3 regions of the Pseudomonas sp. GW821-FHT02C04 genome follow, and region 2 is predicted to be linked to each of the others. Evidence: riboswitches for the same ligand, from Rfam matches in the RefSeq annotation. Region 2 holds a riboswitch; each other region holds the start of a gene.

Region 1 (7,709 bases), on a different contig from region 2:
GGTCAGCGGCAGCACTGCAATCACCCACGCGGTGACGCCATGGCTGCGCCAGCCGCGACCGCCGCTATTGAAACGTTGCTCGATGCGCCCGGCGAAATTGCCGAACGCCACCAGCGGATGCCAGCGTTTCGGTTCACCCAGCAGCGCGTCCAGCGCAACCGCGGCGACACTCAACAACGCCACACTCATTGACTCACTCCCCAGAAATTTTCATACAGCAGCTCATTGAGCGGACGCGCCTGCGCCCACCCTTCGAGTACCAGCATCGGCGCCGGATAGAATTCCTTGACCGGCCCCAGACAAAGAACCGCCAGCGGCTTGGCCCCGGCCGGCAGTTTCAGCAGATCGGCCAGCGCCTGCGGTTCGAACAGCGACACCCAGCCCATGCCCAGGCCTTCGGCGCGCGCCGCCAGCCACAGGTTCTGGATCGCGCAAGACAATGAGGCCATGTCCATTTCCGGCAGCGTGCGACGGCCGAAAATGTGTCGCTCGCGATCGTCCATCAAGGCTGCGACCAACACTTCGGCACAGTCATTGATGCCTTCGACCTTGAGCTTCATGAACTCGTCGCTGCGCTCGCCGAGGGCTTCGGCGGTGCGTACGCGCTCTTCTTCAACAAGGTTCTGGATCTGGCCACGCAGCGCGCGGTCGCTGATGCGGATGAAGCGCCACGGCTGCATCAGGCCGACGCTCGGTGCCTGATGTGCGGCTTCAAGCAATCGGCGAAGCAATTCAGGCTCGACCGTGCCGCCGCTGAAGTGGCGCATGTCGCGACGTTCGGCGATGGCGCGATAGACCGCTTCGCGCTCGGTTTCAGTGAAGGCGTTGTCGGTCATGGTACCAACAGTGTGGCAATCGCCGACGGATTCGACGGGAAGTAAAAATGCACGTACGAGGCAGTCATCCGCCCTTCCCGATACACCGCTTCGGCGCCACGCCCGCCATTGGGGCTGTGGCCGCGGGCGATGGGGGTCAGTTCGGTGGTGGTCAGGGAATGGTGATAAGTGTGGCCGCGCAGCAAGCCTTCCGGCAGTTCGACGGATTGCAGGGCCAGCGCTGCCAGACGCTTCTGCATCACCGCATCACCCTTGAGCAAACCGACCAGTCCGGCGCGGGTGCCTTCGACATCGGTCAACGAATCGAGCAAATACAACATGCCACCACATTCGGCGAGCAACGGTTTGCCGGCGGCGTGATGCGCGCGGATCGCGTCGAGCATGGAGGCGTTCTGCGACAAGGCAACGTGATGCAATTCCGGATAACCGCCGGGCAGGTACAAGCTGTCGGCCTCGGGCAATTGCGTATCGCGGATCGGCGAGAAGAAGCTCAACTCCGCGCCCATCGCCCGCAACAGATCAAGACTGGCGCCATAGGTGAAGGCAAACGCCTCGTCCCGGGCGACGGCAATTCGCACGCCTTCGAGCAGTCTTTCGGTCTTCACGATTTCAGGCGCGGCGAATTCGACGGCCGGTGGCAGCGCTACCTCGCAGGTGCTGGCCAGCGCTTCGGCGGCGGCGTCGAGGCGCACGTCGAGATCATTGAGTTCGCTGGCCTGCACCAGACCGAGATGGCGGCTTGGCAGTTCGATCCCGGTTTCCCGGGACAACGCGCCGTACCAGCGCAGGCCTTCGGTGAGACTGCCTTCCAGCAATTGCGCATGGCGTACCGTGCCGACGCGGTTGGCCAGCACGCCGGCAAACGGCAGGTCCGGCTGATAGCGCGCCAGACCCAGGGCCAGCGCACCAAACGTCTGAGCCATGGCCGTGCCATCGATCACGCCGAGTACCGGCACGCCGAAATGCCGCGCCAGATCGGCGCTCGACGGCGTGCCGTCGAACAAGCCCATCACGCCTTCGATCAGGATCAGATCGGCTTCAGCGGCGGCTTCCCACAGCAGTCGACGACTTTCCTGCTCGCCGACCATCCACATATCCAGTTGATAGACCGGCGCACCGCTGGCGCGCTCTAGGATCATCGGGTCAAGAAAGTCCGGGCCGCACTTGAACACGCGGACCTTGCGCCCCTGATTGCGGTGCAGACGGGCCAGCGCGGCGGTGACGGTGGTCTTGCCCTGGCCGGAGGCCGGCGCGGCGATCAGTACCGCCGGGCAGTGACGTGGTTGATTCAAAGTTCGACGCCTTTCTGCGCTTTGATACCGGCCTGGAAGGCGTGTTTGATCATGCCCATTTCGGTGACGGTGTCGCCCATCTCGATCATTTCCGGCTTGGCAGCGCGGCCGGTGACGATCACATGCTGCATCGGCGGACGGGCCTGCAGATCGCTGAGCACCTGATCCAGATCGAGGTAACCGTGCTTGAGGGCGATGTTCAGCTCATCGAGCACCACCAGGCCGATCGACGGATCACGCAGCAGCTCACGGGAGACTTCCCAGGCAGCCTCGGCAGCGGCGATGTCGCGCTGGCGGTCCTGGGTTTCCCAGGTGAAACCTTCGCCCATCACATGAAAACGTACCTGCTCGGGGAAGCGGCGGAAGAACAGCTCCTCCCCGGTGCTGTTGCGGCCCTTGATGAACTGCACCACGCCGCACTGCATGCCGTGGCCCATGGCGCGGGCGAGCATGCCGAACGCCGAGCTGCTTTTGCCTTTGCCATTGCCGGTCAGCACCAGCACCAGGCCGCATTCGTCTGGCGAATTGGCGATGCGCTCGTCGATCACGGCTTTTTTGCGCTGCATGCGCGCCAGATGGCGCTCGTCGCGTTCGGGGGAATCAGTCATGGGGGAGCTCTCCGTTGAGGCTGGATAACGGCGGGCAGGCACAAGAATAGAAGGCAACAAGCCTGGCATCGCCCACCGTGATGCCGCTGGATGGATCAGGCCGGTCTCCGGGCTCATGAGCGGCCTTGGCCTGGCTGCGCGCCTTCCCGCTTTGCAGCAGTGGCATCGGACGCAGCTTTTACTCATTTACCGTTGCGGGGGCAGCGCCGGGATCGTGAGGATTCTTCGCTTGAAGACCCGCCTCACCGGCTTCCCTGTTTCACTCTGTCGACAGCGGTCACAGAGCACCTGAAACAAGCCGCGAAGGTTAGAGGGTTGGGGGGGGAGCGTCAAATGAAGAGGCCCCCTGAAAGCGAATAACTGCCGTCGATCAATTATCTGACGCCAATCTTGTGCCACACTGTCAGCAGTGATATCAAAGAGCCATGTTTTTTGACTGCAGAGAGCACATCACAATAACAAGGGAGAGCACCATGCAAGGCATGATCATCAGCAATCCGCGGCTGGAATTCCTGCGCCCGGTGCTGGAACGCTGGTTTGACTGTATCGACCGCTACAACGCCGTGCGCGGCGACAACGACACGCCGTACTGGCATGACGAAAAAGCCAACCTCGGCCTATTGTCCGCCGCCGCGTGGATGGCCGAACTGGTCACCCTGCGCGATACCGCCACCCGCAAGCAGAACGAGGAAGGCGAACGCAACGCCCGCGCCGACCTGTTCCTGGCCGGCGCCGAAGATCGCGCGTACATCCAGGCGACGCAACGCTGGCCGCGCGTCAACAGCCTGAATCTGACCCAGGCCCTGGCCGATATCACCAGCGACGCCAAGCGCATCAGCTACGCCAGCGATCTCAAGCTCGGCTGCCTGTTCGTCGCCCCACAGAAAGCCCAGCACAGCGCCAGCCCCGAGGAACTGCAGGACATGGTCGACGACCTGCAAAAGGAACACACCTGCGCCGTCGCCTGGTATTTCCCCTACGCCTATCGCAAATTGCGCAGCGAGGCCGGCAACTACCACCCCGGCATTGCCGTGCTGTTCAAGGAAGCTCGCGGCTGAGGGGTGGAACCATCGGGCTCGCGCACTTCTCTATGATTAGGAATGCATTCATAGGGAAGATCAGTAATGCGCAAGCCCCACCTCGTTTTCGTCATCGCACTCGCCGGAGGGCTCACCGCCTGTGGTGAATCCTCCAGCCTGCAAGTCTCGGACGGCACCGGCCCGTCCCCCAAACTGCCCGAGCCGAACAAGACCCTGATCCCGACGGTGAACATCGCCCCGGCGATCGGCTGGCCGGCCGGCGCAAAACCGACGCCAGCGACGGGCACTCAAGTGGCGGCGTTTGCCGAGAATCTCGATCACCCGCGCTGGCTCTACGTACTGCCCAACGGCGATGTCCTGGTGGCAGAAACCAATGCCCCGCCAAAACCGGACGACGGCAAAGGCATACGTGGCTGGGTGATGAAAAAAGTCATGGGTCGCGCCGGCGCCGGGGTTCCCAGCCCGAATCGCATCACCCTGTTGCGCGACGCTGATCACGATGGCGTGGCCGAAACCCGCACGGTATTTCTACAAAATCTGAATTCTCCGTTCGGTATGACCCTGGTCGGCAACGATCTGTACGTCGCCGACACCGACCGTTTGCTGCGTTTTCACTACGAACCCGGCGCAACCGAGATCAAGAACCAGCCGATCAAGGTCGTGGATCTGCCGGGTGGCCCGCTCAACCATCACTGGACCAAGAACGTCATCGCCAGCAAGGACGGCAGCAAGCTGTACGTCACCGTCGGCTCGAACAGTAACGTCGGCGAGAACGGCCTGGATCAGGAAGAAGGTCGGGCGGCAATCTGGGAAGTGGACCGCGCGACCGGCGACCATCGGATTTTCGCCTCGGGCATTCGCAATCCCAACGGTCTGGCCTGGGAACCCAAAAGCGGCGCGCTGTGGACAGCGGTGAACGAACGGGACGAGATCGGCAGCGACCTGGTGCCGGACTTCATCACCTCGGTCAAGGACGGCGGCTTCTATGGCTGGCCGTTCAGCTATTACGGCCAGCATGTCGATGTGCGCGTCGAACCGCAGAACCCGGAGATGGTGGCCAAGGCCATCGCTCCGGACTACGCCGTCGGACCTCACACTGCCTCACTGGGGCTGACGTTCGCCGAGGGCAACGCGCTGCCAGCGCAATTCAAGGAAGGTGCATTCATCGGCCAGCACGGCTCGTGGAATCGCAAGCCGCACAGTGGCTACAAGGTGATCTTCGTCCCGTTTGCTGCCGGCAAGCCGAGCGGAACGCCGGTGGATGTGCTGACTGGCTTCCTCGATAAAGATGAAAACGCCTTGGGTCGCCCGGTCGGCGTGGTGATCGACCCGCAAGGTGGGTTGCTGGTGGCAGATGATGTGGGGAACAAGGTATGGCGAGTGTCAGCGGCCAAGTAGCCCGACCCTGAAACAAAAAAAACCTGTGGGAGCCAATGTGCTCCCACAGGTTTTTTATTGTTTCGGATGACTACGGGTTATGCGCCAGATGCTCCGGCTGCAGAACACGCTTGGCACTCAGGTAGGCCTTCTGCCAATACGCCTTCGACAGGCTGTCCAGCTTCACCGTGCCACCGGTGGCCGGTGCGTGAACGAAGCGCCCTTCCCCGACGTAAATCCCCGCATGGCTGACCTGAGAGCCGCCATTGGTGGCGAAGAAGATCAGGTCGCCGGTCTGCAACCCTTCCTTGCCGACATTCGGCGCCTGCATGACGATCAACTCGCGCGTCGAACGCGGCAGGCTGATGCCGGCGGCATCGCGGTAGACAAAACCGATCAGGCCACTGCAATCAAAGCCCGAGTCCGGCGTGTTGCCGCCCCAGCGATAAGGCGTGCCCACCAGCCCGAGCGCGCGGAACAGCACGTCTTCGGCAGCAGGAGAAAAGGCCTGGGAGGATCCGAACACAATCGGCGCGCGAACCACGGGGGCTGGCGGCGGAGTGCGACTGGCGCAAGCGCTGAGCAGCGCTGCGAAGAACATCAGGGCGAGGCGGGCCGGCATCGTCATAAGCAGAACATCCTGATCTGGCTGCGGCTTTTACTGCCGATTCGACAGAAAACAAAACCGCCTGCGTTGGGACGCAGGCGGTTTGCCATCAATATAGATCAGGATTCTAGCGGCTACGCGGCAAACTTCAAGTAAGACTTTAACTTCACCTTGTAAAGTTTAAGTCTATTGCCCCTGAAGGACCGCTTGTCGCCACGAGCGTGGCGACCAAGGCGTGATTACTTGCGAGCGGTAACCACGGTTGGAGCGTTCGCCAAAGCGCGTTTGGCTTCGATGAAGGTCTTGCTCCAGTAGCTGTCACCCAGGCTGTCGATGCGGACACCGCCACTGCGACGACTGCTGGAGTGGATGAACTGGTTGTCGCCCAGGTAGATCCCGGCGTGGCTTACACGACCGCGACGACCATTGGTGGCGAAGAACAGCAGATCACCCGGCTCAAGGTTGCTGCGCGATACCAGCGGAGCATCCACGTTGATCATTTCGCGGGTGGAGCGCGGCAGGTTCATGCCGGCTTCTTCGCGGAACAGATAGCCGATGAAACCGCTGCAATCGAACCCGGCTTCAGAGGTACCGCCGAAACGGTAACGGGTACCGATCAGGGACATGCCGCGTTCAAGAATACTGTCTGCCAGAACCGGAAGCTGATAAGGCTTCTTGCCGTTGAAAGCGGCGAGTTCTTTCTCGGTGTCCAGCTCTTCCTGGTAAATAACGGAAGACTGGGCGGTGGCAGAATTTTTAGCCTGTTGCTGCTCTTGATTAACAGGTGAATGAGCAGCGCAACCGAACAACAGGGTGACGAGTGCGAGAGGCACGAGGGGTGCGAAGCGCTTTAGCATGGGCACGACCGTGGCTGATAGTTGTAAAGAAGCCGAGACTATGCCCGCTATCAGCCTCATTTGCAAATTCAATCGATCTTTTTGTGACTTCTCGGTTTCTCGTTTACATCTAAGCGCTTAAGCCTATTTGAATCGAGACGCGGCCTGTGCAGTGCACAGGAAAGCGGATTTTCTGGCGCCTGAAATATGCCGAAACCCGCTGAAAGCCCCGGTTTTACCAGCCCAGGGTTTCTTTCAGGAAGGGAATGGTCAGCTTGCGCTGAGCCTGCAAAGAGGCCTGATCGAGCTGCTCGAGCAGGTCAAAAAGCGCGCTCATGCTGCGGGTCCCGCGAGTCAAAATAAAATGCCCGACTTCATCGGTCAGATGCAGACCGCGACGGGATGCACGCAATTGCAGGGCACGCAATTTGTCTTCATCGGAGAGAGGACGCATCTGAAAAATCAGCGCGAGGGTCAGGCGCGATTTCAAGTCCGCCAGTTTTACCGGCAATTCACGTGGCGAGGTTGAAGCGGCGATCAACAAGCGGCGACCGCTGTCGCGCAGACGGTTGAACAGGTGAAACATCGCCTCTTCCCAGTCGGGCTTGCCGGCGATCACCTGCAAATCGTCCAGACAGACCAGTTCGTACTGTTCGAGGTTGTCGAGGATTTCGATGCCGCGATCCATCAACTCGGCCAGCGGCAGGTACACCGCCGGCTCGCCCATCTGTTCGAAACGCAGGCACGCGGCCTGCAACAGATGCGTACGCCCTACCCCGTGTTTGCCCCACAGATAGATGAGGCTTTCGGTCCAGCCGGCGTCGGCTTCGCATAGACGCTCGACATAGCCGAGTGCAGCGGCATTGGCGCCTGGGTAGTAGTTGATGAAGGTGGCGTCGTCACGCAGACGCACACCTAGGGGCAGCTGAATCGGTTTCATGCTGACTGAACAGTTCCCAAGGAACCGTTAGTGGCCTCTGTGTAAAGTGTGCGAAGTTTATACCCGTGAAGCGGAGCGCACAATGCGACAGACCCCAAGCAAAATCAAAGGTTTGCGTTAACACGCTGGTTTTATGACAGTTTCTTTGGCGCACGAGTGCCAGCATTGCCTGC
Region 2 (7,709 bases):
ATCAGATTGGCGAACGCATCGCGGAAAAATCCGGAGACTCGCAGCGTGACATCGACCCGAGGCCTGTCGAGCAGGCTCAGCGGCAGAATCTCGAAATCATCGACGCGCTGACTACCCGTCGCCCATACCGGACGCACGCCCATCAGCGCCATGGCCTGGGCGATATCGTCACCGCCGGTGCGCATGGTCGCCGTGCCCCAGACCGACAAACCGAGCTGGCGTAGATGGTCGCCGTGATCCTGCAGGTGTCGTTCGAGAATCAGGGTTGCGGACTGGAAACCGATCCGCCAGGCGGTGGTGGTCGGCAGGTTGCGCACGTCCACCGAATAGAAGTTGCGCCCGGTGGGCAACACATCGAGACGACCGCGACTCGGTGCGCCGCTCGGGCCGGCCGGGACGAAGCGACCGCTCAGAGCGTCGAGCAGACCGTGCATTTCGGCCGGGCCGCAGGCGTCGAGGCGTGGGGCAATCACTTCGCGCAGGGCGCTGATGATCGCCTGCACATCCGACCAGCCAGAAGCGTCCAACTGCGCCACATCACCCGCCAGTGACTGCTCGATCAACTGCCCCGCGAACAACTCCAGACGCTCTCGGGTATCCCCCGCCGTACGCCAGACTTCATCACTCAGCGATTGCAGCTCCATTGGACGCTGGCCGGTCCAGGGATCAGCCAGTGCGCAATCCAGTGGATCGAAACCCAGTTGAAACGCCTTGGCCAGCGCCCGCAACAAACTCGATTGAGCGCCTTTGCCGTCGCCCCGAGGAATGCGCAGTAGCGCCAGCAAGGTATCAATGCGCAAACGCCCGGTCGGTGACTCACCGAAGATGTGCAGGCCATCGCGGATCTGCGATTCCTTCAGATCACACAGATAAGTGTCCAGACGCGGCAGCCAGATCGCCGCGTCAGCGTCGCTGTCGAGGGCTTCGTCGAGTTGCAGTTCGCGATCGATCTGCGTGTCCCGCACCAGTTGCAGAATGTCGCGTTGCAATTCCCGGGCGCGGCGCGGATCGAGCAACTGCGCTTCGTAATACTCGTCGGCCAACAATTCGAGATTGCGCAACGGACCGTAGGTTTCGGCGCGGGTCAGCGGCGGCATCAAGTGGTCGATGATCACGGCTTGAGTGCGACGCTTGGCCTGGGCGCCCTCGCCCGGGTCGTTGACGATGAACGGATAGATATTCGGCAGCGGCCCGAGCAGCGCGTCCGGCCAGCAGTTCTCCGACAGGCCCACGCCTTTGCCCGGCAGCCATTCGAGGTTGCCGTGCTTGCCGACATGGATCACGCAGTGAGCGCCGTAGGTCTGGCGCAGCCAGAAATAGAACGCGAGATACGCGTGCGGCGGCACCAGATCCGGATCGTGATACACCGCGCTCGGGTCGACCTGATATCCCCGCGCCGGCTGAATACCGATAAAGGTCAGGCCAAACCGCAGGCCGGCGATCATCATCCGCCCGTCACGGCACATCGGATCGTTTTGCGGCGAACCCCAACGTTCCAGCACCGCCACGCGATTGGCTTCGGGCAGTGCGTTGAACATCGTCAGGTAGTCGTTCATCGCCAGACTTTGCTGGCACGGGCGCTGGTCGAGGGTGTCGAGGTCGTTGCTGACACCGCCGAGCAGTTGCCGGATCAGTTCCGTGCCGCTGTCCGGCAGTTCGGACGGCAGCGGATAACCCTCGGCCTGCAACGCCCGCAGGATATTCAGCGCGGCGGCCGGTGTGTCGAGACCGACGCCGTTGCCGATGCGCCCGTCACGGGTCGGGTAGTTGGCGAGGATCAGGGCGATGCGCTTTTCAGCGTTCGGCACCCGCGCCAGATCGACCCAGCGTCGCGCCAGTTCTGCGACGAAATCCATGCGTTCAGGCTGCGCCCGATAACACACGACATCGGACTGACTGCGCTCACTGCGCCAGGCCAGGTCCTTGAAGCTGATCGGCCGACTGATAATCCGGCCGTCGAGCTCCGGCAAGGCGATGTGCATCGCCAGATCCCGAGGGCCGAGGCCTTGCTCGCTGTCACGCCAACCTGGCTCGTTGTCCTGGGCGCAGATCGCCTGGATCACCGGAATGTTGCGACGGAATGGCCGCAGATGCGGCGCTTCCGGGCTGGACTGGGCGAAACCGGTGGTGTTCAGAGTCACCCCAGCCTCGACCTCATCCAGCCAGTCCTCGACCACCGACAGGCAGCCGGGCTCTTTCAAACTGGCCACGGCAATCGGCAGCGGATTGAGTCCGGCAGCCTGCAGCCGTTGGCAGAACACGTCGATAAACGCCGTGTTTGCCGCCTGCAAATGCGAGCGGTAAAACAACACCGCCGCCACCGGTTGACCGGGCCGCCAATCGGCTTGCCAGTCGCTCAGTGCGGCGGTGTTTTTATTTGGGTGGTAAATCGCCGTGCGCGGCAGCGTTTGCGGCTCGCCCCACACGTAATCCCGCGCCAGCCAGCGATTGGCCAGACAGCGGAAGAAGTCCAGCGCATTGCCCATGCCGCCCTGACGAAGAAACTGCCAGAGCCGGTCACGATCCTCGGCACCCACGGTGCTCAAGTCGCTGAGCTCCGGGTCGGGACGGTCATCGCCCGGCACCAGAATCACCTGCACACCACGCTCGGACAACTCGACCAATCGCTCGACGCCATACCGCCAATAAGCGATGCCGCCGTGCAGCGAGATCAGAATGACCTTGGCGTGACGCAGCACTTCATCGACGTACAGGTCGACCGACGCATGGTTCTGCACCTGCATCGGGTTGGCCAGCCGCACGCTCGGGTAATCTTCGGGCAGCTGCTGCGCGGCTTCGGCGAGCAGCGCAAGGCTGGAGTCGCCGCTGCACAGGATCACCAGCTCGGCGGGGGTTTGTCCAAGGTCGGCAATGTTGTCATCCGACACGAAACCGCCGGGCTGGGTCCTGAGCAGGTGCATGGCTTAAACGCTGAGCGCGGTGCGCAGTTGCGCTTCGAGCTGGGCGGCGTCCAGTTCCTGGCCGATCAACACCAGACGCGTCACACGTGCCTCATCGGCGCCCCATTGACGGTCGAAATGCTTGTCGAAACGCGTGCCCACGCCCTGGATCAGCAAGCGCATCGGCTTGTTCGGGATCGCCGCGAAGCCTTTGACCCGTAGGATGCCGTGCTGAACCACCAGTTGCGTCAGCGCGTCGAGCAGCAGGCTTTCGTCAGCTTGCGGCAGTTCGATGGAGATTGAGTCGAAAGCATCGTGATCGTGGTCGTCGTGATCGTCATCGCCTTCACCGTGGTGGTGATCGTGATGGCTGTGACGGCTGTCGATGTGCTCTTCGGAACCGGCACCGAGGCCGATCAGCACGTCCAGCGGCAGGCGACCGTTGCTGGCTTCGATGATTTTCACCGCTGGCGGCAGCTCCTCGGCGACTTCCAGACGCACGCGAGCGAGGTCTTCAGGGCTGGTCTGGTCGGCCTTGTTGAGGATCACCAGGTCGGCGCTGGCCAGTTGGTCGGCGAACAGCTCGTGCAGTGGCGATTCGTGGTCCAGGTTCGGATCGAGCTTGCGCTGGGCATCGACCTGATCCGGGAACGCGGCGAAGGTGCCGGCGGCCACGGCCGGGCTGTCGACCACGGTGATCACCGCGTCAACGGTGCAGGCACTACGGATTTCCGGCCACTGGAAGGCTTGCACCAGCGGTTTTGGCAGAGCCAGGCCCGAAGTTTCGATGAGGATGTGGTCGAGGTCACCGCGACGGGCCACCAGTTCGCGCATCACCGGGAAGAACTCTTCCTGAACGGTGCAGCACAGGCAGCCGTTGGCCAGTTCGTAGACGCGACCGGTGGCTTCTTCTTCGGTGCAGCCGATGGTGCACTGCTTGAGGATTTCACCGTCGATGCCCAGCTCGCCAAACTCGTTGACGATCACCGCGATGCGGCGACCCTGAGCGTTGTCGAGCATGTGCCGCAGCAAGGTGGTTTTACCCGAGCCGAGGAAACCGGTGACGATGGTGACGGGGAGTTTGGCCAGTGTTTTCATCGGATGCCCTTTGGCAAGGTGGCGGGCATACGGGACGAGACCGGCAACGCGGGTGCGTGCCTGGAGAGTTCGCCACCGGATCACCCCGCCCGGTTGAAAGTGAGAATCTGTGACGAGGCAGGTCTCCTGGCTGACGGTGTTCGGGCCTTGGCCCGGTATTCGCTGCGCCTTCCCGCTGGCTCTGGATTGAGTTGGCAGTGGCGTGGCAGCGAACAGCACCGTTCACAGTTGCGGGGGCAGCCGCGGCTTGGACCGCGTTCCCTTCTTAGCTTCGGCGTGGGCCGAAGAACCTCGAAAGCGCAAGGCTACGCAGGGTATTGGGATGGGTCAATGGCCGTTGTTTTTTGATTTTTGGATTTGTGAGCATATCCGTTGCTGCGGTAACGGCTTCCTAGGGTTCCGCCCTTACGGCGGGTCACTTTTGACAAACGCCTCAAAAGTAACCAAAAAGTCTTGGCCCCGGCGTACGGCACTTCGCTGAGGCTCAGTGTTCCCTCGCTACGGTGTCCATCAGGGGGCATCGCCTACGGTTTGCTTCGCTGCACCTCCTCTCGATGTATGCGGCTTCGCCGCACGGCGCTGCGCGCCTACCCCCTGATGAACACCTCCGCTCGGCCTGCCGAAGGGGCAAAAAATCAAAAGCCAAAGCCAGAGCAAAGCCCGATCAAGAGCCCCCTCACCACTCACCACTCACCACGATGAGCGTTAGCTCGAGTAAAGCTTTTGATCTCAAGGCCCGTCGGCAGGCTGAGTGGAGGGATTGATCCGGGGGTGGGAGCGCAGCGACCGTTTGGCGAAGCCAAACACATCGAGAGGAGGTGCAGCGAAGCAAACCGTAGGCGATGCCCCCGGATCAATCCCGGAGCGAAGGAACCCCGAGCCTCAGCGAGGGGCCGAACGTCAGGGTAAAGCCTTTTTGGTTACTTTTTCGGCGTTTGGAAAAAGTGACCCGCCGTAAGGGCGGAACCCTAAGTGGCCATAACCGCAGCAACGGATATGCCCACAAAAACGGATATGCCCACAAAATTGACTAAATTCCCCAACCCATGGTCTCCTACACAACTTGTTACGGGTGCCCTTCACAGGGTGAAACGGGAAACCGGTGAATCATGTGCTTTACTCTAAAGCCATGTCAGTCCGGTGCTGCCCCCGCAACGGTAAGCGAGCGAAGCGTCAGATCCACTGTGCCCAAGGGCATGGGAAGGTGACGCTTGCAGGTCGGCCTGACGCCAACCCCTCGTGAGCCCGGAGACCGGCCCGCAACACACAGTGCGCATCTTGCGTCACTGAACATAACAAACCCGCGGTGGGCGGGCGCTGTTCGAACCTCTGCGTGCCCGACTCGCAGGGGTTTTCATGCGCACCGTTCACCCGCTGACACTCCAGAGGGAAGCGCCATGTCGATCATCAGCAGCACCGGCAGCAACACGGACAAAATCTCCAGCACCACCACCCTGAGCCAACGCCTGACCGCTGCGATCTTCGCGTCGATCCTGGGTGCCAGCCTGGTCTACTTCGCCGGTTTCTCGCACATCGAAGCGGTTCACAACGCCGCTCACGATACCCGCCACAGCGCCGCGTTCCCGTGCCACTGAGACCTGACGACATGATCAAGCGTATTGCGCAGACCGCAGGTTTCACCGGCCTTCTGGCCGCCCTGCTCCTGACGTTGCTGCAAAGCTTCTGGGTGTCGCCGCTGATTCTTCAGGCAGAGACCTTCGAGAAAGCCGAGCCGGTTGCCGCCGTTCACGAACACGCCGCCGGCACCGCCGCCCACACCCACGATGCCGAAGCCTGGGAGCCGGAAAACGGCTGGCAGCGCGTGGTTTCTACAACCGGCGGCAATCTGGTCGTGGCCGTGGGTTTTGCCCTGATGCTGGCCGGTCTGTACACCCTGCGTGCACCGACCAAGACCTCGCAAGGCCTGCTCTGGGGTCTGGCGGGTTACGCGACTTTCGTGCTCGCCCCGACACTGGGTCTGCCGCCTGAGCTGCCGGGCACCGCTGCCGCAGACCTGGCGTCGCGTCAGATGTGGTGGATCGGCACTGCCGCGTCGACCGCTGTCGGCCTGGCGTTGATCGCGTTCGGTGGCAACTGGCTGCTGAAGATCCTCGGCGTGGCGATCCTCGCTGTTCCGCACGTGATCGGCGCCCCGCAACCGGAAGTGCACTCGATGCTCGCTCCGGAAGCACTGGAAGCTCAGTTCAAAATCGCTTCGCAGCTGACCAACGTGGCGTTCTGGCTGGCCCTGGGCCTGATCAGCGCCTGGTTGTTCCGCCGCAAAAGCGAAGGTCAGTACCACGCATGACCGATGACAGCGCAGCGCCGACCTTCGTGGTCGGCCTGGGCTGCCAGCGCGGCTGCCCGGCCAGCACGCTGCGCGCATTGCTTGACCAGGCCTTGCAGGCGCATCGAATTGACCTCGAGAAGGTCAAGGCGCTCGCCAGCATCGACCTCAAGCGCGATGAACCCGGTTTGCAGGAACTCGCCGCCCAACTGGCGCTGCCGTTGCTGTATTTCAGCAGCGAAGAACTGGCCAGTTATCAGCAACGTTTGAGTCATCATTCACAGATCGCCTTCGAACGCACCGGTTGCTATGGCGTAGCGGAAAGTGCCGCGCTGGCGCTCGCCGAACAACTGATCCAGGCCCCGGCAAAACTGCTGATTTCCAGACAAAAATACGCCCAGGCAACCCTGGCATTGGCCGGCGCGGCGTAAATTCCCGATAATCCCCGCTTTCGATCATGAGCATTCTTCATCTGAAGTGCTCTTGAAGCCTCGACCTGCCCTACTTTCACAGGATCCAACGATGACCGTTTACTTCATCGGCGCCGGCCCCGGCGACCCGGAATTGATCACTGTCAAAGGCCAGCGGCTGATCCGCAGCTGCCCGGTGATCATCTATGCAGGTTCGCTGGTGCCAGCGGCGGTGCTGGACGGTCATTCGGCTGAAACCGTGGTCAACAGCGCCGAACTGCATCTGGAACAGATCATCGATCTGATCAAGACTGCCCACGCCAAAGGCCAGGACGTGGCGCGCGTGCATTCGGGTGATCCGACCCTGTATGGCGCCATCGGTGAGCAAATCCGTTATCTGCGCGAGCTGGATATCCCGTTCGAGATCATCCCCGGTGTAACTGCCACCGCCGCATGCGCCGCGCTACTGGGCGCAGAACTGACCCTGCCGGACATCTCGCAAAGCGTGATCCTGACCCGCTATGCGGACAAGACCGCGATGCCCGCCGGCGAGGAACTGGGCAATCTGGCACAGCACGGGGCGACCATGGCGATTCATCTGGGGGTCAATCATCTGGAGAAAATCCTCGTCGAGCTGCTGCCGCATTACGGCGCGGACTGCCCGATCGCGGTGATCCACCGGGCGACGTGGCCGGATCAGGACTGGGTGGTGGGGACGCTGGAGGATATTGCCGCGAAGGTGGCCGCCAAGGGATTTCGGCGTACGGCACTGATTCTGGTCGGGCGGGTGTTGGGCAGCGATCACTTCAGTGAGTCGTCGCTGTATCGCGCGGGGCATGCGCACTTGTATCGACCATAAAAAAACGGCGCTCACGGGGCGCCGTTTTTTATGCCGCAGCGAACGCCTTAGTAGTAGGCGTTTTCTTTCTGCGTGTGGTCGGTCACGTCACGAACGCCCTTGAGCTCCGGAATGCGCTCGAGCAAGGTGCGCTCGATACCTTCCTTCAGGGTGAC
Region 3 (7,709 bases), 640 kb from region 2:
CGGCGACGGTGCGGGTGCGGTATCCGGCGATCAACGCCAGGCCACCACCGACTTCAACGATGATCGCCACTGCCAGCGCCACTTGTGGAAGCGGCAGGCCCACCGAGCCGATGTAGCCGATCATCATGGCCGGAGCGGCCAGTTTGGAAAAACCGGAGAGGATGAATATCACGCTGAGCAATACGCGGCCGATCAAGGCAGCCGAAGCTTGTTTGGTGTCGGAAGCGTTCTGTTCAGAAGCCTGTGTTTGAGCGATGTTTGCAGAAGTAGCCATGGGAGTATTTCCTTCAATGGGGTCCGGTTCGACTTGAACCGTCCGGATGAAGAAATGTTGCGCCTCGGCAGCTCATCTGAATAGCCGACTAATTTAGATCATTACGTTCGATAAAATAGGTAAGCTGCATATTCCACGGTAACGCGCCCATGGCGACTCAAGGACACAGGCATGATCTCCGATCCAGGCACACCGACACTCGATCAACTGCGCGTATTCCTGACTGTCGTCGAAGTCGGCAGTTTTGCAGCCGCTGCGCGCAAGCTTCACCGGGCGACGTCGGTGATCAGCTACTCGATCGCCAACCTTGAGATGCAATTGGGCGTCACCTTGTTCGATCGCGAAACCACCCGCAAACCTCAACTCACCGACGCCGGCCGCACCGTGCTGGCCGAAGCCCGGACCATCGCCAACGGTGTGCACGGCTTGCGGGCCAAGGTCAAAGGCCTGTTGCAGGGGCTGGAAGCCGAAGTGCATGTGGTGCTCGACGTGATGCTGCCTGCCGAGCGCGTGGTGGATGCGCTGAAATCCTTTCGGGAAGAATTCCCCACCGTCGCCTTGCACCTGCACATGGAAGCACTCGGCGCCGTGACCGAACGGGTGATCAATCGCGGCGCGGTGGTCGGCGTCAGCGGGCCGATGAACGACGGCATCAACGGCATCGAAAGAATAGGCATCGGCAGCGTCGAGCTGATTCCGGTGGCGGCGCCGAATCATCCGCTGGCCTCAGGCGAAACCAACGTTCCGGGTGCCGGGCGCGAGCACACGCAACTGGTGCTGTCCGACCGCTCGCGACTGACCCAGGACAAGGAGTTCGCCGTGCTGAGCAACCGCACCTGGCGCCTGGCGGACCTGGGCGCCAAACACATGTTGCTGCGCGAGGGCATCGGCTGGGGGAACATGCCGAAGCCGATGATTCAGGAGGATCTGGACAGCGGCCGACTGGTACAACTGAATTTGTCGGAGTACGCCAGCGGGCAATACACCTTCGACGCCATCTATCGCACCGATGTGCCACCGGGGCCGGCGGCGCGGTGGTTGATCGAGCGCTTCATGCAACAGGTCACCGCGTAGCCAGATAAAAAATGGAGATTGAAATGGCAACAAGGACTGTCAAACGTGTCGTGGTCGTAGGTGCCGGCATCGTCGGCGCCTCTGTCGCGTATCACCTGGCCTGCAAGGGCGCGGAGGTGACCGTGGTCGAAGCTGGAGATATCGCAAGCGGCGTGACCGGGCGCTCGTTTGCATGGATCAACACCTCGCACAACGGGCCTGATCCTGTCGCGCAAATTCGTGGGGCGGCCATTCAGGAATACCGTCGACTCGAAGCACAGTTGCCCGGACTGGAGATTCGATGGACCGGTTCCCTTTCATACGGCGCGGGGTCGGAAACCGAGTCGCCAGCCGCCAATCCCCGCCCCTCCACAACGCGGTTGTCTCGTCAGCAAATTCTCGAACTTGAGCCCAATCTCAGGCATCCCCCGCAGAGCGCTTTTTACGATACCGAAGCCGGTGCGCTGGACGCCGTACAAGTCACCCACGCGTTGATTGCAGGTGCCCGGACACTTGGCGCAAAAGTGCTTACGCAAACCCGGGTGCTCGGTTTCACTACCCGCAATGCCAAGGTGACAGGCATCAAAACCGCAAAGGGCATCATCGACAGCGACGTGGTTGTATTGGCCGCCGGGACCGGTATCACGCAGCTGACGCAGGTTCTGAACCTGTCCCTTCCAATCGCGGCCTCTCCCGCCATTTTCATCCGCTACCGGATGCAACCCGATCGGGTGAACACGCTGATTTCCAGTCCTGAAATGGAAGTGAGACAAGGCTCGGAGGGGACGTTGCTGGCGGCGGAGGATTATCTGGACGACGCCCAGGAAAACCGCCCTGAAGCGATAGCGCTACGAACCGCAGCCGCCATCCGGGACGAATTGAGCGGGATCATTTCCATCGAACCGGAATCGTCCTGTGTCGGGCTCAGACCCATTGCTGCGGACGGCATACCCGTGATCGGCTATCTCCCCGGAGCCAATCACATCTACGTCTGCACGATGCATCCCGGCGTGACGTTGGCGGCAATTGTGGGTCGTCTGGCCAGTGAAGAAATTATCGAAGGAGAGGACTTCTCCGCGTTGAGCGCGTGCCGTCCCGGTCGATTTTTTCAGACGTGAGAACACTGGCGGTTGTCGAGAAATCAGCAACGGCAATCCGCAGCCCATGTTGACGAGCGGTCATCCGAATGTTCAGATGCCGCCCTGTTTCAGGTGTCCCATGCCGCCGTGCATGGGGTGAAACGGGAAACCGGTACGTTCCTTTCGAACAAGTCCGGTGCTGCCCCCGCAACGGTAGGCGCGTGATGCTTTCGACACACCACTGTGGCCAGACGGCCATGGGAAGGTGAAGGCGTCCATACGCGCGAGCCCGGAGACCGGCCTGAAATTCTGTTTGGCAAAATCCTGCGGTGGGCGGGCATGGGCCGGTGTCGGCGTGTGCGCGATGCCTTCTCCTGCATGCTCTTCTGCGAAGATCCTTTCGAGAAGACAATGATTCGACCTTTCAACACTCCGGCTCCATCCCTGTTGCTCGGCTGTCTGTTCAGCCCCCTGTTGCTGGCGGACGACGCGCCGCTCGAACTCACTCAGCAAATCGTGTCCGCGCCGTCCGTGGAGTCCACGACCGTGGCCGACATGGCACAGTTCGGCAGCAAGGTCGAGATCGTCACCCGCGAGCAGATCGAGCGCGCCGGCCCCAGCGCCGATGTCAGCCGCGTGATGCAGATGTTCATTCCCGGCCTGTACGTCGCGCCGAAAAACGGCCCGTTCGACTACGGCACCTATTCCCTGCTGGGCGGGCGCAACGATGACACGCTGATCCTGCTCGACGGCGTGCGTCTGAACAATCGCCTGTACGGCGGCCTGTATCTGGACACCCTGCCGGCCAACGCCATCGAACGCATCGAAGTGCTCAAAGGTGGGCAGAGCCTGCTGTTCGGCACGCAGGCCGTGTCCGGCGTGATCAACATCGTGACTCGCAGCCCGCAGAGCCGCAAAGCCTCCGGCGAAGTGAACATGGGCGTGGATACCTTCGGCGGCACCACCGAGGATGCGCGAGTCGAGAACATCTTCACCAACGGTTTCGGCGACCTGGGCTTGCTGGCCTACGTCAGTCATAACGTTTCGGATGGCTATCAGCCGTTTCGCAATCGCGACATCAAGAACGACAGCAACAAGAAGCGCGCCTACGAAGTCACCACCTTCGGCGGCAAGGCGATTCAGTCCTTTGGCGACGATGCGCGGATGGAATTGTTCTACCAATACGCCGACGCCAACCTCGACTTCGCCCGGCCGGTCGACAACCACAAGACCACCAACGACCGCGTCCAGCAGATCGCCACGGCGACCTTCGAACAGCCCCTCAACGAGCGCCTGAGCTATTTCGTCAAAGGCCACATCAACGACTGGGACACCCGCTACACGCGCATCAACAACACCGCCAATGGCGGCACCAGAACCATCAATCACAACGACTACTGGGGCTTCACCGACTGGGGTGTGCAGGCCGAAGGCAAGGCTGAATTGCCCGGCGGCCATGTGCTGGTGTTCGGTACAGACAACCAATGGTTCAAGGGCCAGGACGATGTGCTGATCATCGACAATGACAAGGCTGAAGCCCACGCGCTGTACACCCAGTTGCGCCCGCAGATCGACGCCCTGCCCGACTGGCACCCGAGCATCGGTATTCGTCACGAAGCCATGGGCGGCGGCGACAGTGCCACGGTCGGCATGCTCACTTCGCTGTATGACCTCAATGAACACTGGGCACTGCGCGGCCAGTACGGCACGGCCTACAAACTGCCGAACGCCGAGCAACTATTCGTCAACGAACCGGGCGACGAGTTGGGCAACCGCAACCTGAAACCAGAGAAAAGTCGCAACGCCGAACTCGGCCTCGACTACAAAGGCTTGCTGCTCGATCGCGAGTTCAGCGCCAGCGTCACCCTGTTCAAACGCAAGATCGACGACCTGATTACCCTCGACGACATCCAGTGGGTCAACGGCCAGGGACAGATCCAGATGCGCGGTTTCGAGGCGGACGCCAAACTGGCGCTCAACGAGCAATGGAGCCTGCAGGCGGACATGACCCGCAACCTCACCGAATCGCGCGCAGGCGTCACGCTCAACGACGTTCCGAGCTTCTTCGCCCGATCACGCGTCGGTTATGAGTCGGTTGACCGGATGTGGGGCGCCGGGGGTGCAATCCGCTACATTCGCGATGTGATCAGCTCGAAACAGGTCGAGTACGGCCATTACGCCGTGGTGGACGCCGATGCTTATCGCTACCTGGACGGCGCGCACCAGCACCGACTGAGCCTGCTGGTGGAAAACCTGTTCGACCGCGATTACGTCACCAGCCGTTCGAACAACGTCGACAACCTCGGACGGCCGTTCACCTCCGAAGTGCGCTACACGTACCGTTTCTGATGGCTGAAATCAAAACCATCGACGGCGTCGACACGCACCCGGACTGGTCGCATGTTCCCGCCCATGCCCGCCACGTCTTCCTCTGCACCGGCCCGCGCTGCACCCAGCGCGGCGCCTTGCAGATATGGAAAACCCTGCGTCGACACTTGCTGGCGCATGACCGCATCGAGACACCGGGCGGGGTTTTGCTGACCCGCACGCACTGTCAGTTCCCGTGCAACCTGGGGCCGGTCATGACGGTGTATCCGGAGACCTGCTGGTATGGCGTACGCAGCCACGCGGATGCGCAGCGGCTGGTCGAAGTGCACCTGGTGGGCGGCGAAGTGGTCGAGGATCTGTTGATCAAGGAGCGCTCGTGAGAACGCTGTGTTTTCTGGCGGGCGCCCTGCTCTGCGCTTCTCCGGTTCTGGCAGATGACTACCGCAATTGTGGCGAGACCTGGCACCTGCCGGCAACGCCACCGTCACGGATTGTCGCTCTAAATCAGCATGCGGCCGATCTTGTGTTGGCGTTGGGCGCGGGCCCGACGCTGGCAGGCGTTGCCTATCTGGATGACACCGGTACGCCTCAGACCGAATATTTCGGCGTGCCAGTGATCTCCCCCCGCTATCCGTCGAGCGAAGTGCTGTACGCGCAGAAACCGGATCTCGTGGTCGGCGGCTTCGCCACGGCGTTTGGCAACGGCGTGACGTCACGCAGCGGGCTGGGGCGCAACGGCGTGGCTTCGTATTTGCTGGAATCGGCCTGCAACGGACATTCACTGGATTACTTCGAACACATCCGCAACGACCTCTCGACCCTCGGCGCCTTGCTGCACCGACAACAGCGCGCTCGGGAACTGAGCGATGCGATGGATGCCGATCTGGAAAAGGCCAAGGCTTTAACCCGCCCGGGCAGGCCGCTGTCAGTGTTCTATCTCGACAGCGAGGTCAACGGTCTCGACAGTGAAGGCCGGCGCGGTTTCGTCACCACACTGCTGGCAGCAGCCGGGGCTCGAAACCTGTTCGCCGACATCAATCAATACCGGGTGACCGTCAGCCGCGAAACCCTGCTCACCAGTGACCCGGACGTGGTCCTGCTGGCCGACGCGCAATGGTCGCCGGCCAGTCGCAAGCGTCAGTTGCTGATGCAGGATCCGGTGCTGTCGACCTTGCGGGCCGTACGCCAGAACCGGATGATCGATATTCCCTTCACGCATCTGTTGCCGACGGTGGGCAGTGGTCGGGTGGCGTCGGAGTTGGCAGAACGGCTCAGGGCCTTACCTTGAACATCACCGCGAGAAATCTCTGAAGACCCGATAGAATCCCGGGCCACTGGCCCCTGGCATCTGAATCATGCCACCCAATCCATACCTGCAGATTGATCAAGGAAAGACGCTCATGGGTTTGAGAACAATATCGTTCGCTGTGTTACTTGCCGTGGTTCTGACTGCTTGCGGTGGCAGCAAGGACAAAGCGCGGGAACTGGTCGAATCCACTCGCTACGACGACTTCGAGTCCCGCCTGAACGTGTTGTTGGAATTCTTCAACTCACACTACTGGGCACTGCCGACCGACACCATTCGCGAAGTCGTGACAAAAAACCTGGATAGGGAAGCGACCAAAAACCAGATCATTGATGTCTACGCCGACCATTTCAACGAAGAAGAACTCGAAGTGATGATTCGTGCCAACAACAAGAGTCTCGAGGAAACCGAAAGCATTCTTTCCAGCACCAAGGAAGGTCGCGCACTGTTAGACAGAGTGGTGGAAGTTCAGGCCGTGGTTGATCAGGTCATGGACGATGCAGCAAAAGCCCAAACGACCGCAATCGTCGAGGCGCTGGATAAGCTGAATGAGCCTTATGTGAACTAGATTCGTATAAAAAGGGGATCGTACAGCTTTCGGTACTCCCGATTCACGCTTACCATACGGCCAACTCGTATTACCGCGGCTGCTGAACCCGGTATTCACGAGGACAGACCATGAACAGAACCCGCGCCTGGAGACGTACCCAGGCCCGTAAACACGGCAGTGATAAAGCGGTTCGTCCGCCAACTTTCAAGCCGGAAAAGAACTGGAAGTTGATGTACATCCGATCCACCAAACTGGTCAGGGCTCGCCAACTCGGCATGAGCTATCCCATTCGCTCCACCCGCCAATTGTTGGATCAAGAGTGACGAACCTACTGTTCATTTGCAGTCGTAACCAATGGCGCAGCCCGACAGCGGAAGCAGTCTGGCGCCGTCGTCCCGGCTTCAATGTCCGTTCAGCGGGCACCAGTCCCAATGCACGCAAAACCGTCGGCCCAGCGGATATTCGCTGGGCCGATTTCATTTTTGTGATGGAAACCAAACACCTGAATCGTCTGCGGGCCGAATACGCCCGGTTGCTGGAGCACAAGCGGATTCACTCGCTGGATATTCCGGATGACTATCACTACATGGATCCTGAGCTGGTGGAACGGCTTGAAGAAACGGTAAAACCCTACTTCGCTGACTGACCTCTCTGTCGCCAGGCAATGAAACAAATGAAACGGAATTCCCTTCATGTTTGAACGGGGTTATCTCATAGTCGAGTAGAACGTCTGGGCGAACGTTCCGTTTGCTCACTTTGATCAAGGAAGATAAAAACAATGAAAAACGCTTTCGGCCTCCTGCTTCTGATCTGCCTTTCGGCCAACGCACACGCTGACGAAAACCCCATTGGTTTCCGGACCGCCACACTGCCGGATGCGCACAGCGACCGTCCGCTGGAGATGGTCGTCTGGTATCCCGCCAAGACCACCGCCACCCCGCAGTTGATTGCCGACGATATTGTGTTCGTCGGGACATCCGCCGTGCGCGATGCACCGCCGACTGCCGGTGAGCATCCGTTACTGGTGCTCTCGCATGGTTACCGAGGGAACTGGAGCAACCAGGCGTGGCTGGCTACCGCTCTGGCCCGTCAGGGTTACATCGTCGCGGCGGTCAACCA

What was found. A riboswitch is a leader RNA that binds a small molecule or an ion and turns the genes downstream of it on or off. The one in region 2 is predicted to bind cobalamin.
Region 1: linked by a shared signal. The riboswitch ahead of cobO (cob(I)yrinic acid a,c-diamide adenosyltransferase) and the one ahead of AC07VV_RS05655 (CbtB domain-containing protein) in region 2 are both predicted to bind cobalamin.
Region 3: linked by a shared signal. The riboswitch ahead of AC07VV_RS02650 (TonB-dependent receptor plug domain-containing protein) and the one ahead of AC07VV_RS05655 (CbtB domain-containing protein) in region 2 are both predicted to bind cobalamin.

The regions. Positions count from the first base shown of each region.
Region 1 covers NZ_JBWKVT010000003.1:33,608-41,316, forward strand. The annotation lists gene cbiB (adenosylcobinamide-phosphate synthase CbiB) at 1-189, opposite strand, end outside; gene bluB (5,6-dimethylbenzimidazole synthase) at 186-836, opposite strand; gene AC07VV_RS12075 (cobyrinic acid a,c-diamide synthase CobB) at 833-2,128, opposite strand; gene cobO (cob(I)yrinic acid a,c-diamide adenosyltransferase) at 2,125-2,736, opposite strand; cobalamin riboswitch at 2,818-3,043, opposite strand; gene AC07VV_RS12085 (hypothetical protein) at 3,210-3,794, shown strand; gene AC07VV_RS12090 (PQQ-dependent sugar dehydrogenase) at 3,861-5,174, shown strand; gene AC07VV_RS12095 (C40 family peptidase) at 5,245-5,781, opposite strand; gene AC07VV_RS12100 (C40 family peptidase) at 6,000-6,617, opposite strand; gene hda (DnaA regulatory inactivator Hda) at 6,832-7,536, opposite strand.
Region 2 covers NZ_JBWKVT010000001.1:1,237,690-1,245,398, forward strand. The annotation lists gene cobN (cobaltochelatase subunit CobN) at 1-2,921, opposite strand, end outside; gene cobW (cobalamin biosynthesis protein CobW) at 2,925-3,998, opposite strand; cobalamin riboswitch at 4,098-4,307, opposite strand; cobalamin riboswitch at 5,052-5,273, shown strand; gene AC07VV_RS05655 (CbtB domain-containing protein) at 5,396-5,593, shown strand; gene AC07VV_RS05660 (CbtA family protein) at 5,605-6,306, shown strand; gene AC07VV_RS05665 (cobalamin biosynthesis protein) at 6,303-6,716, shown strand; gene cobM (precorrin-4 C(11)-methyltransferase) at 6,808-7,554, shown strand; gene nfuA (Fe-S biogenesis protein NfuA) at 7,602-7,709, opposite strand, start outside.
Region 3 covers NZ_JBWKVT010000001.1:594,583-602,291, reverse strand. The annotation lists gene AC07VV_RS02665 (DoxX family protein) at 1-274, opposite strand, end outside; gene AC07VV_RS02660 (LysR family transcriptional regulator) at 446-1,348, shown strand; gene AC07VV_RS02655 (NAD(P)/FAD-dependent oxidoreductase) at 1,372-2,445, shown strand; cobalamin riboswitch at 2,520-2,725, shown strand; gene AC07VV_RS02650 (TonB-dependent receptor plug domain-containing protein) at 2,818-4,755, shown strand; gene AC07VV_RS02645 ((2Fe-2S) ferredoxin domain-containing protein) at 4,755-5,114, shown strand; gene AC07VV_RS02640 (ABC transporter substrate-binding protein) at 5,111-6,022, shown strand; gene AC07VV_RS02635 (DUF2059 domain-containing protein) at 6,135-6,608, shown strand; gene AC07VV_RS02630 (hypothetical protein) at 6,719-6,913, shown strand; gene AC07VV_RS02625 (low molecular weight protein tyrosine phosphatase family protein) at 6,910-7,236, shown strand; gene AC07VV_RS02620 (alpha/beta hydrolase family protein) at 7,369-7,709, shown strand, end outside.